Regions from separate parts of the Devosia oryziradicis genome, predicted to be linked through region 2. Evidence: predicted binding sites of a transcription regulator. Region 2 holds the regulator's gene; the other holds the start of a gene.

Region 1 (6,594 bases), 750 kb from region 2:
CAATGTCTTCCAGCATGGCCTTGCGGCGATCGCCGAAGCCCGGGGCCTTGACTGCAGCGACCTTGAGGCCGGCGCGCAGGCGGTTGACGACGAGGGTCGCAAGAGCCTCGCCTTCGATGTCTTCGGCAATGATCAGCAGCGGGCGCTGCGACTGCACAACCGATTCCAGCAGCGGCAGGATGGTCTGCAGGTTGCTGAGCTTCTTTTCGTGCAGCAGGATAACCGGATCCTCGAGGACGGCAGTCATCTTCTCGGCATTGGTCACGAAGTAGGGGCTGAGGTAGCCACGGTCGAACTGCATGCCTTCAACGACGTCAAGTTCGGTCTCGGCGGTCTTGGCTTCCTCGACGGTGATGACACCCTCGTTGCCGACCTTCTGCATCGCCTCGGCGATCATGTCGCCGATTTCCTTCTCGCCATTGGCCGAGATGGTGCCCACCTGAGCGACTTCAGACGAGTTCTGGATCTTGGACGAAGCGGCCTTCAGCGACTCCACGACTTCGGCAACGGCCAGGTCGATACCGCGCTTGAGATCCATCGGGTTGAATCCGGCGGCGACGGCCTTGACGCCTTCGACGACGATGGCCTGGCCCAGAACGGTCGCGGTGGTGGTGCCGTCACCGGCAATGTCGTTGGTCTTGGAGGCGACCGAACGCAGCAGCTGGGCGCCCAGGTTCTCGAACTTGTCTTCCAGTTCGATTTCCTTGGCGACGGTCACACCGTCCTTGGTGATGCGCGGGGCGCCGAACGACTTTTCGATCACGACGTTGCGGCCCTTGGGACCCAGGGTGACCTTCACTGCATTGGCGAGAATGTTGACGCCGCGCAGCATCTTGTCGCGGGCATCGGTCGAGAACTTTACTTCTTTAGCGGCCATGTGAGGCGCTCCTTAAAGAGTGAGTTGAGACAACGGGGCAGGGGAGGACTTAGCCCTCGACGATGCCCATGATGTCGGATTCCTTCATGATCAGCAGGTCTTCGCCGTTGAGCTTGACCTCGGTGCCGCTCCACTTGCCGAACAGCACGCGATCGCCAGCCTTCACGTCCAGGGCGTTGACCTTGCCCGATTCGTCGCGGGCGCCGGGGCCCACCGAAACGATCACGCCTTCACTCGGCTTTTCCTTGGCGGTGTCCGGGATGATGATCCCGCCCTTGGTCTTTTCTTCGCTGTCGAGGCGACGGACGACCACGCGGTCGTGCAGAGGACGAAAGCCCATGATTTGCTCCTATGGCAGCAATTTCGAATGCAATTTCTGTGCTGTTAGCACTCACCTTTATAGAGTGCCAACAGGTGAGCGGGGATATATGGCTGGCCCAATGGGGAGTCAAGGTCGGGTGAACCGCCTTTCTTCTCGTGCGTTGAAGCTCATAGCGTTTTCCCTACATGGCAGGACAACATGACGCGTCAATGTCTGGACAAGGATATCAAGATCAGGCCCGCCAAGGGCCGGGTGCATGTGCTGTTCGACGATGCCGAGATCGGCTCGTCGCTCAACGCGCTGGAACTGGACGAGCCTGGTGCACCCCTGCGCATCTATCTGCCACGCGCGGACGTACGCGAGGATGTGCTCGAAATGTCCGAGTACCGGACCACCTGCCCGTACAAGGGCGAGGCGCACTATTACAACCTCAAGACCCTTACCGCCGACGGACCCAACCAGGTGTGGTACTACCCCGATCCATGTCCGCTGGTTGAGCCGATCCGGGACTACCTGGCTTTCTGGGGGGACAGGATCGAGTACCTTCATTCGGAGGTTTAGGCGTGCCGAAGCGCCGCCTGGAGGGATATTGCCTGCGGCCGGCTCGAAGCCTGCAGGCCGCCCGCGCGGGATGATGGGGAAAGATACGTTGGTTTCCGACGAGGGGGATAAGCGCTTGGTCCGGGCGCGGACCAACTTTTCCCGCCATCCCCCTTTCCCCACGCGTCAACCTGGGCCATAACGCCCCCATGACCCAGGACAATACCCTTCAGATCAAACTGCGCCTCAAGGGCGGCAGCGGCCCGAACGCCAACTGGCATTGGGAAATCCTCGATACCGCCGGCAAGGTGGTCAAGTCGGGCTCGGCCGTCGGGCCCGAGCACAAGGCATTCGCCACCGCGCGCATCGCCAAGGAAAAGCTGGAGCAAGCCTCCGGCCGCTGATTGCGGCTACACCACGAGACTGCCGTGACCACTCCCGCACCAGAAGCCGGCCCTGGCTCCGAACGACATCGGGGCGGACCGCTGCGTGGCATTACGCTCAAGGTGGTGTCGGTCTGCTTCTTTGTGATCATGGCGACCCTGCTCAAGGCGACCGAAACCATCCCTGCCGGCGAACTGGTGTTTTTCCGCTGCTTCTTTGCCATCCTGCCTGTCGTGGCCTGGCTCTTCTGGCGTCGGCAGCTTGGCAAGGCGCTTCATACCAAGCGCCCCTTCGGACATATCCTGCGTGCATTGGTCGGGGCGACCTCGATGGGTCTTGGCTTTTTCGCCCTGACGCGGCTTCCGCTGCCTGAAGCCACGGCCATCGGTTACGCGGCGCCGCTGCTGATCGTGGTGTTCAGCGCCATCCTGCTCAAGGAACGGGTCCATGTTTTCCGCTGGACCGCCGTCATCGTCGGCCTGGTCGGTGTTCTGATCATCCTGTGGCCGCGCCTGACCCTATTCACCAGCGGCCAGCCGCTCGGCAACAGCGAAGCGATCGGGGCGATCGCCGCTTTCGGCGGCGCCGTGGTGACGGCCTTTGCCCTGATGCAGGTGCGCAACCTAACGCGGACCGAACGCACGGAGTCCATCGTCCTCTATTTCTTCATCAGCGCCAGCCTGATGTCGCTGCTGACCATTCCCTTCGGCTGGGCTGTGCCCACCCCCGAACAGGCGGCGCTGCTGATCGGCGCAGGCTTTGCCGGCGGCCTCGGTCAATTGCTGATGACCTCGTCCTATCGCTATGCCGACATGTCGGTCATTGCGCCCTTTGAATATGTCTCGTTGCTGCTTACCCTGATCATCGGTTTCGCCGTGTTCGGCGATGTGCCCACCATGACGATGATCGTGGGGGCCGTGATCATCGTGCTGTCAGGCATCGCGGTGATCCTGCGCGAGCATTATCTGGGGCTCGATCGGACCAAGGCCCGCGAGGCCAATACGCCGTAGCCTGAGCCTACCCGGCCGCCGCCATTTCCGACCAGCCCTGGCGCTTGCGGTAGATAGTCGAGGGGCTGATCTCCAGCGCCGCGGCGGCCAGCGAGACATTGCCGCCAAAGCTGGCGATAGCGTCTTCGATGATGCGCTGCTCCTGCTGCCACATCGGCAGGATCGCCTGGCGGCGCTCGCCGCGCGCAACCGGCTCCGCCGGGGTCGCCACGCCGCGCGATTCTATATCGGCGGCCAGCAGCATCGGCATGGTGATTTCCCCGCCATCGCACATGACCACGAGTCGACGCACCAGGTTCTGCAGCTGGCGCACATTGCCCGGCCATTCCGCTGATGTCAGGAGGCCTGCAACATCGGGGGCGAAGCCCGAGAAATGCTTGTGCTCCTCGGCTGCGTAGCGCGCCAGGAAGTGTCGGGCCAGCACCATCACATCGGTGGGCCGCTGCCGGAGTGGCGGCAGGTGGATCGGCAGCACATGCAAGCGGTAGAACAGGTCCTCGCGGAAACGCTTCTCCGAAATCAGTTGCATCGGATTGCGGTTGGTGGCGCAGATGACCCGCACATCGACCTGCCGCACCCCTGATTCGCCGACGCGGCTCAGTGTCCCGGTCTGCAGGAACCGCAGCAGCTTGGACTGGAGCGACAGGTCCATCTCGCCGATTTCGTCGAGGAAGAGCGTGCCACCATCGGCCAGTTCTGCCGCGCCCTTGCGATCGTCATGCGCGCCGGTGAAGGCGCCGCGCGCCACCCCGAACAGCTCGCTTTCCATCAGGTCGCGCGGAATGGCGGCGCAATTGATCGCCACCAGGCGCTTGCCGAAACGCGGGCCGGTTGCGTGCAGGGCTTCTGCGCAGACATCCTTGCCGGTGCCGCTTTCGCCGGTGATGAAAACCGGCGCCGAGGACGCCGCGATGCGTCCGATCTGCTCATAGACGAATTGCATGGCGCTGGAGGCGCCGATGAACCCGGCAAAGTCCGACCGGCGTTCGACGCGCGGCGCGATACTGAGCGCACGGCTCTTGCCATGGCGCTGTGCCAGTTCGCCTATGCGGCCGGCCATGGCCGGGCCGTTGACGGGCTTGACCACATAGTCATGGGCGCCGGCGCGCATGGCGCCAACCGCTGCCGAAACCGAGGCGCCATCGGATACGGCAACAAACAGTGCGCCGTCCGACAGGCGTACCAGGCGGGCCACCGCATCGTCGCTGCGCTCGCTGAGGTCGCCCAGGCAGGAGAGATCGGCCAGGATGATGTCGAAGCTCGCGTCGCGCAGCAGCTCGGCTGCCTGCTTTCCGCCGGCCGCGACAGTGATGCGTACGCCCTCGCCCAGGCTCTGGACCAGCGTTTCGGCAACCAGCGGGGCATGCTTGTCGTCGCCATCGATCAGCAGTAGCCGTCCAAGCGGCTCGCCATCGTGTCGGTTGTGCATCGCCATGCCGCCCGGTCCCTCGTGTTCTGATAACGCATTCTGCCGGTTGTCCGGCATTGCCGCCGCGTCGTTCCGGTGTTTCCCGATTGTTTCCCAACAGGGTAAACAAACCGTTCAGCCCGCCTCGCATTTTGCTCTTCCGGCAGTGGACTTGGCGCTTGCCTGACTGCCGCTCTCAAGTTTAAGTCTGCCGCCATGCAGAAGAAATCCGGAGACGAAGCGGTAGCGCGGGGGTTCGCGCAGTCCGGGGTACGCATCGCCAATGAACGGGCGGTGATGACGCTTATCGCGCTCAATCCGGGCTCGTCCAACGCCGACCTGGCCCGCCTGTCCGGCCTGGGACCGCAGACCACCTCGCGGATAGTTTCCGATCTCGAAGCCCGTGAACTGGTGCTGCGGGGCGATGTGCTGCGCGGTCGCCGGGGCCAGCCGGCGACCCCGCTTTTCCTCAACGCGGACGGAGCCTTCGGTATCGGCATCGAAATCGGCTGGCGTCATTTCGAAGTGCTGCTGCTGAGCATGGCGGGAGTGACCCTGGCCAGCATCCGCCGGAGCTATCGCTGGCCGGATTTCCGCACGGTATTTGCTGCGGTTGGTGCGGAAGTCGCCACCATACGCGCCGGCATGACCGTGCAGCAGCGGGAGCGGCTGGTCGGCATCGGCGTGGCCAGTCCCGCCCGTTTCGAGCGGCACCTGCATCGGCTCGGCGCGCCGCCAGAACAGGCCACGCTCTGGCAGGGCGCCGACATCGCTGCCGAACTCGAGCGCGTCCTCGGTACGCCCGTCGCCTGGTTCAACGATGGCAATGCCGCTTGCTGGTCCGAATTCATTGCCCATCCGGAGCCTCGACCCCGCGCACTGGGCTATTTCCAGGTGGGAACGCTGGTGGGCGCCGGCATCGCCATAGATGGGCAGATCTGGGAAGGGCGCACCGGCAATGCCGCCAATCTGGGTGCCATCCTCGTGCCCGATGCCCAAGGCGGGGCCAGCTATGTCCACGCCATCGCCTCCATCCTTGCGCTCGAGCAGCGGCTGGAAGCGCGCGGACACAAACTGCCGCAGGGCGATCCGGCAAACTGGAACTGGGAACGGCTGGAGCCGGTGGCCAGCGATTGGCTGGACGATGCCGGCCGGGCGTTGGCCAATGCCATGGTCAGTACCCGGGCCGTGATGGAACTCGATGCCGTTGTTGTCGGCGGCGTCATGCCCAAGGCCGTGGTCAAACGGTTGGTCGAGCGCGTCGAGCATCACCTGACGGCCTTTCCGCCGCATGGCGATGAGCGTTCACACCTGACCATGGGCCAGAAGGGAGGCTCGGCCGGGGCCACCGGTGCCGCCCAGCTTGTGCTGTTCCACCGCTTCTTCTCGCGCGGCTGGAGCATCTTCGTCACCTGAGCCAGCAAATAGCCTTGGGCAGCCGCCCCTCCGCGCTTTTGCCGCCTCTTGCGCGATGCTAAGAGAAAGGGCCGAATCCCGGCATTGAGAGGGTTCCGAGGTCCGCCCGTGCAGGCATTGGTCTACACGTTCATCGCCCTTGCCGCTGCCGCCATTGGCGCAGCCGCCTATTTCGGCCTGACCTTCACGCCGGCAGAAGCGATCCTGGCCGCAGTGGTGTTCGGCTGCGTCTGCGTCGTGCTGCTGGAGCGCACCTTGCGGCAACGCGCCGAAAACCGGCTGGAACGGGCTATCGAGGATCTGTCCAGGCTGCTGGCTACCGACGCCCAGGCCGGCGCAGTGCTCGGCCAGCGCATCAACGCCATGGCCGACCTCAATGCCGGTTCGCGCCTGGAGGGCGTGGAAGCCGATATTTCCGTGCTCGGCACCGTCATTCGCCAGGTGGCCGAGGCCGTCGCCGAGATCGAAGACCGCGTGGCCAAGCCCGCTGCGGCCGGTCGGGACCGCATGATCGCCGCGCCGCCACCGGTGGTGCGCGAGCCCGAGCCGACGATACCGCTAGAATTGTTGCGCCAGGCTGTCGCCGAAAACCGCCTGATCTACCATATCCAGCCGGTGGTCACCCTGCCGCAGCGCC
Region 2 (6,594 bases):
CGTCTACCCCGCTGTCGATCCGGCGGGCATGGCCGCGATCTCGGCTGACTACCAGCGCCAGTTCGGCGGACCGCCACACGCACTGGCGACAATCGCCTATACGGCGACGATCCTGGCCAATGTGAACACGCTGTCGATGGCCAACCCGCCCTATAGTCCGGTGCTGCTGACCTCGGCACAGGGCTTCAACGGGCGCGACGGCGTGTTCCGGTTCCTTGGCAACGGCAAGGCGGAATATGCGCTGGTCATCAAGAAGGTAGCGCCGGGCGGAACGCAAATCGTCGAGCCCGCGGGGCTTTAGCCTAGACACCTCTCCCTCTGGGGGAGAGGTCGGCGGCGAAGCCGACGGGTGAGGGGGCCTTGCCCCAGCACCGTATCAAGAAAGGCCCCCTCACCCGACCCGAAGACGGGTCGACCTCTCCCCCAAAGGGAGAGGTGAGAAAGATTAAGCCGCCAGGTCCGCCACCACTGCGTCCAGCACCGGGAAGCCCTTGTCGGTCACACGCAGATTGCCGTTGGGCAGGGTTTCGAGGAAGCCATAGCCCTTGAGAGCGTCGATCTGGGTGCGCGAAATCTGCCGGCCGGATATGGCGGTGAAGCGGGCCGGGGAAATGCCTTCCTTGAGCCGCAGGCCCATGACGAGGAATTCGTCGCCCTGCTCTTCCCAGGTCAGCACATCGTCCACCACCCAGCCATGGCCCTGTGCCTTGACCTTCTTCTGCCAATCGAAGGGCAGTTTCTCGGCGGCGGTGGCGTGGCGCTGGTTGTTGATCATCAGCCGGCCATGCGCGCCGGGCCCGATGCCGGCATATTCGCCATAGCGCCAATAGAGCATGTTGTGGCGCGATTCCTGGCCGGGCCGGGCATGGTTGGAAATCTCGTAGGCGGGCAGGCCGGCCGCCGCGGTCAATTCCTGCGTCAGTTCGTAGAAATCGGCAGCAAGGTCCTCGTTGGGCATCTGGAGCTTGCCGGCCTGGTGCAGATCGAAATAGCGCGTGCCCTGCTCGATGGTCAGCATGTAGAGGCTGATATGGCCCCGGGCGAGCCACAGGCCCTCCTTGAGCTCATCCTCCCAGTCCTCGAGCGTCTGCTTGGGGCGGCCATAGATGAGGTCGAAGCTCGAGCGCTCGAAGACCGATTGCGCGATGCGGACCGCCGCGATGGCCTCGTCCACCGTGTGTCGGCGGCCAAGCTCGGCAAGCGGGCCCTCGCGCAGCGACTGGACACCGAGCGAGACGCGATTGACGCCGGCGGAGCGATAGCCCTTGAAGCGATCGACCTCGACGCTGGTCGGGTTGGCTTCGAGGGTGATCTCGGCCTGGGCATCTACCGTCCAGTGCCTGGCGATGGCATCGAGAATGCGGCCGGTCGATTGCGGGTTCATCAGCGATGGCGTGCCGCCGCCAAAGAATACCGACTGCACGACGCGGCCCGGCGCCAGCTGGGCAGCCGTGGCGATCTCGCGCTCATAGGCGGCGACATAGTCGATCTCGTCGAACGGACCGCGATGAACGTGGGAATTGAAATCGCAATAGGGGCACTTGGACGCGCAGAACGGCCAATGCACGTAGACGCCAAACATGTCGTTCGGCTTATTGCTCAATCTGGTTCTCCACGAACTTGGCGAAGGAGCGGGCGCGGTGGCTCAGGCCCTGCTGGCCGGGAGACCAGGAGTGCTTCACCTCGGGCAGCATCTGGCCGAAGGTGATGTCATAGCCATCGGGCATGAAGACCGGATCATAGCCATGGCCGTAGTCGCCGCGAGGCGGCCAGACCAGGGTGCCGAAGCACTGGCCGTGATAGATGACATCGCGACCATCTGGGTGGGCCAGGCAGAGCGTGGCGTTGAACGAGCCCCGGCGCTGGCCGGGCGAGGTGGCATTGGCGGCCTGCAGGGCATCCTCGACCCGTTTCATGGCGCGATTGAAATCGCGCGGCACGCCGGCCCAGTCGGCGGTATAGACGCCGGGATCGCCATTGAGGGCGTCGACGCAGAGGCCTGAATCGTCGCTCAGTGCCAGCATGCCGGACGCCTGCGCCGCGGCATGCGCCTTGAGGCGGGCATTTTCGGCGAAGGTGGTGCCGGTTTCTTCCGGCTCGGGCAGGCCCAGTTCGCCAGCCGAGACCAGTTCGAGGCCGAAGGGCTCGAACAGCTCCTGAAATTCCCTGAGCTTGCCCGCATTATGCGTGGCCAGCACCAGGCGATCGCCTTCGCGGAGCCTAGGAATCGGGCTCATTTGACCGCGCCCTTGGGCTTGGCATCGAGCGCCCGTGCCACGTCGTGCCACAAAGCACAGTTTTCCGGTGACGCCTGGCGCGGCGTTTCCACCGGCTTGGGATTGATGTTCGCAACCTTCTTGAGCAGCCAGCCGATCATGCGAGCGCCGCCTGCTGCAGCAGAGTGAGTTCGCCGATGCCTTGTTCCGCCAGCCCCATCAGCGCATCGAGTTCATCGCGCGAGAAGGGCGCCTGTTCGGCGGTACCCTGGATTTCGACGAACTTGCCCGAACCGGTCATGACGAAATTGGCGTCGGTATGGGCTTCGACGTCCTCGAGATAGTCGAGATCGAGCACCGGCGTACCGCGGTAGATGCCGCAGGACACGGCAGCAACCGAATCGCGCAGGGCCTTGCCCTTGGTGAGCTTGCGCTCGTCCATCCAGGCGATGGCATCGGCCAAGGCCACATAGGCGCCCGTGATCGAGGCGGTGCGGGTGCCGCCATCGGCTTCGAGTACGTCGCAATCGAGCGTGATCTGCGCTTCACCAAGCAGCTGCATATCGACCACAGCACGCAGCGAGCGGCCGATGAGGCGCTGGATTTCCTGGGTGCGGCCGGACTGCTTGCCGGCCGTCGCCTCGCGGCGGGTGCGCGAACCAGTGGCCCGGGGCAGCATGCCATATTCGGCGGTGACCCAGCCCTGGCCCTTGCCGCGCAGCCAGCCGGGCAGGCTGGTTTCAACCGAAGCCGTCACCAGGACCTTGGTATTGCCGAAGGAAACGAGGCAAGAGCCCTCCGCCTTCTGGGAGACGTTGCGCTCGATCGTCACCGCGCGCATCTGGTTGGGCTCACGTCCGGAAGGGCGCATCGGGCATCCGTCAGAAATTGCTGTTAACCGCCTCTTAACCCTAGAGCGCCCCGCTCACAAGCGGCGGGCGCTTGGCTGATGGCAGCAATGCGCTTAAATGAGGGGGCAGGGTTAAAGCGGACGATTTTATCGAACACGAATGGTCAGACCACCCGAAGACTTCCTCAGCGTGCTCAACGCCCGCAGCCAGGACATTTTCCGCAAGATCGTCGAGCGCTATCTCGATACCGGTTCCCCCGTCGGCTCGCGCGACCTGTCGCGCATGCTGCAGGTGGGCCTGTCGCCCGCCTCGGTGCGCAATGTGATGGCCGACCTCGAAGATCTCGGACTGATTGCAGCGCCGCATACCTCGGCAGGGCGAGCGCCGACGCAGGAGGGTCTGCGCTTTTTCGTTGATGCCATGCTCGAAGTGGGCGCCGTCGACGAGCGCGAGCGCAGCCAGATCGCCAAGCAGATCGAGGGCCAGCATCGTGGCCAGGTCGAGGATGTGCTCACCGAAGCCAGCCAGTTGCTGAGTGGTCTCAGCCAGGGCGCCGGCGTCGTGATTGCCACCAAGTCGGACATCGTGCTGCGCCATATCGAATTCGTGCGGCTCGATGCGACACGCGCCATGGCCATCCTGGTGGGGCAGGACGGGCAGGTGGAAAACCGCATCATGGATATTCCGCCGGGCCTGACCGCGTCGGCATTGACCCAGGCCGGCAATTACCTCGCTCACCATGTGGTGGGCCGCACCATCCCCGAGGCGCGCAAGGCGCTTGCCGAATTGCGGGCCGAGCAGCGGGCGGAGCTCGACGAACTGACGCAGAAGCTGGTCGATGCCGGCATCGCGACCCTGACGCAATCGTCGCCCACCAGCCAGCCGACCGTCATCGTGCGCGGACGCGCCAACCTCATCAACGACGCCATGGCCAGCGACGAGTTGCTGCGCATGCGGCAGCTGTTCGACGAGCTCGAAAGCAAGGACGGGCTGCTCGAATTGCTCGGCGACGCCGAGAAGGCGCAGGGCGTGCGCATCTTCATCGGCTCGGAAAACAAGCTCTTCTCGCTCTCGGGCTCCTCGGTCATCCTCTCGCCCTACAAGGATGCCAATGACAAGGTGGTGGGCGTATTGGGCGTGATCGGGCCTACGCGCCTCAACTATGCCCGCATCGTGCCCGTCGTCGATTATACCGCGAACGTGATCAGCGCGATGATGGCACGGAAGCGCTAGGCATGTCGGGCGGGAGGGACTGCTCAAGGAACACTTGAAAACCCACCCCGTTTGGCCGATATGCGGGACAAAATCGAAACTTGCGGAACAGAACAATGATGAGCGACGAGAACGCCGCCTCAGGCGAGACGCCTGAAGTCGAAACCCCGGTCGAGAATGCCGTCGACCCGGTAGAGGCACTCCGTGCGGAAAACAGCGAGCTCAAGGATCGGCTGCTGCGGACCATTGCTGAGATGGAAAACCTCAGGAAGCGTACCGAGCGCGATGTAAACGACACGCGCAGCTATGCCATTGCCGGCTTTGCCCGCGACATGCTCTCGGCCACCGATGCGCTGAGCCGCGCGCTCATGGTGCTGCCGGCCGAAGCACGCGAGAATGGCGACGCCACCACCAAGAGCCTGATCGAAGGCATCGAGATGACCGAGCGCGAAATGCAGCGGCTTCTGGCCAAGCATGGCGTCAAGCCCATCGAAGCCGAGGGCCAGAAGTTCGACCCGCACAAGCACCAGGCCATGTTCGAAGTGCCCGATCCCAGCAAGCCGGAAGGCACTGTGGTGCAGGTGGTGCAGGCCGGCTTTGCCATCGGCGACCGAGTGCTGCGTCCCGCCATGGTCGGCGTCGCCAAGGGCGGCCCGAGCCATGCTCCGGCCGATGAAGCGGTGGACAAGAGCGCCTAGGGCTTCCGCCTCGCCTAAAATCGCTCCACCGGAGCGATTTTACCTACGACACGGCTCGAAGTTTCACGTGAATCCCCGCGCGAGCGGGGATTTTTGTTTTGGGTCGTCGGTGGATCCCCAAACTGGATCGTCACCCTCGGGCTTGACCCGAGGGCATTGCACTTAACCAGCGCCCGGCAAGTGAAGACCCCTCGGGTCAAGCCCGAGGGTGACGCGGTGGTTGGGGGGGTAACCGACTGCACGTCCCTTGCAGGTCAGCCCAAAATATCCTTACTCATTACCCGCTCGACCCCGGCCTCGGCCATATCGGCCCATGCCTTGGCGAGGCTGCCCGCATTGTCGATCGCCCGTGTCGCGTCCTCGATCACTGTCACGTCGAAGCCACCCGCCGCCGCATCGATGGCCGTCCAGCCGACGCAGAAATCGGTGGCGAGACCGACGATGTAGAGCCGGTCGACATCGCGTTCGTTGAGATAGCCGGCGAGCCCGGTCAGCGTCTGCCGATCGGCTTCCTGGAAGCCGGAGTAGCTGTCGATCAGCCGGTTGTAGCCCTTGCGAATGATCAGCTGGCCGTGCGGCACGTCGAGATCGTGCGAAAGTTCTGCGCCGCGTGTATTCCACACGCAGTGGTCCGGCCACAGCACCTGCGTGCCATAGGGCAGTTCCACCGTCTCGAATGGCTCCTTGCCGTAGTGCTGGCTGGCAAAGGAGATGTGATCGGCGGGATGCCAGTCCTGGGTGAAGACCACATTGGTGAACTTGCGCGCCAACGTGTTGATCAGCGGCACGATTTCATCACCGCCCGCTACCGCAAGGCTGCCACCGGGCAGGAAATCGTATTGCACGTCCACGATGACCAGCACGTCGGTGGGTTTGATCTCGATCGTCATGCTGGTTCTCCTGGAATGTGTATCCATTGGGCGCGCATGAGGCCGCGTACGGAATTGCCCAGCCAGATTGCCTCGGCGGTTGCGAGATCGTCCAGCCGCAAAACCTGCTCGACAGCCTTGCCTGATGCAATCAGCTCGGCGCGCAGGGTGCCGGGCAGCAGGCCCGAGGATAAAGGCGGGGTGAGCAGTATACCGCCACGCTCGATGAAGAGATTGGTGATCGACCCTTCGGTCAGCTCAGAGCGCTCGTTGATAAAGACCACCTCGTCAACGCCATGGGCCGCGTGGGCGGAAATCCGCGGCTCGTCGTAGAAGGCCCGATTGGTCGTCTTGTGCATCAGCCACAGGCTCTGCGAATCGAGCCGCTCCGGCGCGATGGCGAAGCGGAACACCGCGGGATTGGGCGGCAGCTCCACCGCCGCCACCGCCGGCCCCGATGCGTCGAGCGTCAGCCGCACGCGCATGCGCTCAGCAGGGAAGGACTGGGTGTGGAGCTGGGTCACGATGGCGGCCCGATCGAAGGGCAGGCCAAAATAGCCAGCTGAAGCTGCCAGGCGATCCAGATGCCGCTCAAGCAGGGCGAACCCTTCGGTCCGCTCCCAGAGCATGGTTTCGATCAGGGTGACCGGCCGGGCCGGATCGGTGAAAAACGCCATCTTGAGCAGAGCCTCACGATATTCGTCCTCGGCCACGCTGTCGGCCACGATGCCGCCGCCAATGCCGATTT

Evidence for each region. The regulator HrcA, encoded in region 2, represses chaperone genes, less so after heat shock. The targets are predictions, from matches to a motif close to GTTAGCACTCNCNNNNNGNGAGTGCTAAC.
Region 1: JI749_RS16370 (co-chaperone GroES) is a predicted target of HrcA. The motif match lies at 1,261-1,289, and genes of this name have one in related genera.

The regions. Positions count from the first base shown of each region.
Region 1 covers NZ_CP068047.1:3,281,512-3,288,105, reverse strand. The annotation lists gene groL (chaperonin GroEL) at 1-877, opposite strand, end outside; gene JI749_RS16370 (co-chaperone GroES) at 927-1,217, opposite strand; gene JI749_RS16365 (DUF427 domain-containing protein) at 1,398-1,760, shown strand; gene JI749_RS16360 (hypothetical protein) at 1,949-2,143, shown strand; gene JI749_RS16355 (DMT family transporter) at 2,168-3,133, shown strand; gene JI749_RS16350 (sigma-54-dependent transcriptional regulator) at 3,141-4,568, opposite strand; gene JI749_RS16345 (ROK family transcriptional regulator) at 4,758-5,957, shown strand; gene JI749_RS16340 (EAL domain-containing protein) at 6,066-6,594, shown strand, end outside.
Region 2 covers NZ_CP068047.1:537,577-544,170, forward strand. The annotation lists gene JI749_RS02630 (penicillin-binding protein activator) at 1-301, shown strand, start outside; gene hemW (radical SAM family heme chaperone HemW) at 446-1,603, opposite strand; gene JI749_RS02640 (non-canonical purine NTP pyrophosphatase) at 1,593-2,237, opposite strand; gene JI749_RS02645 (hypothetical protein) at 2,234-2,377, opposite strand; gene rph (ribonuclease PH) at 2,374-3,087, opposite strand; gene hrcA (heat-inducible transcriptional repressor HrcA) at 3,227-4,300, shown strand; gene grpE (nucleotide exchange factor GrpE) at 4,399-4,977, shown strand; gene pncA (bifunctional nicotinamidase/pyrazinamidase) at 5,232-5,867, opposite strand; gene pabB (aminodeoxychorismate synthase component I) at 5,864-6,594, opposite strand, start outside.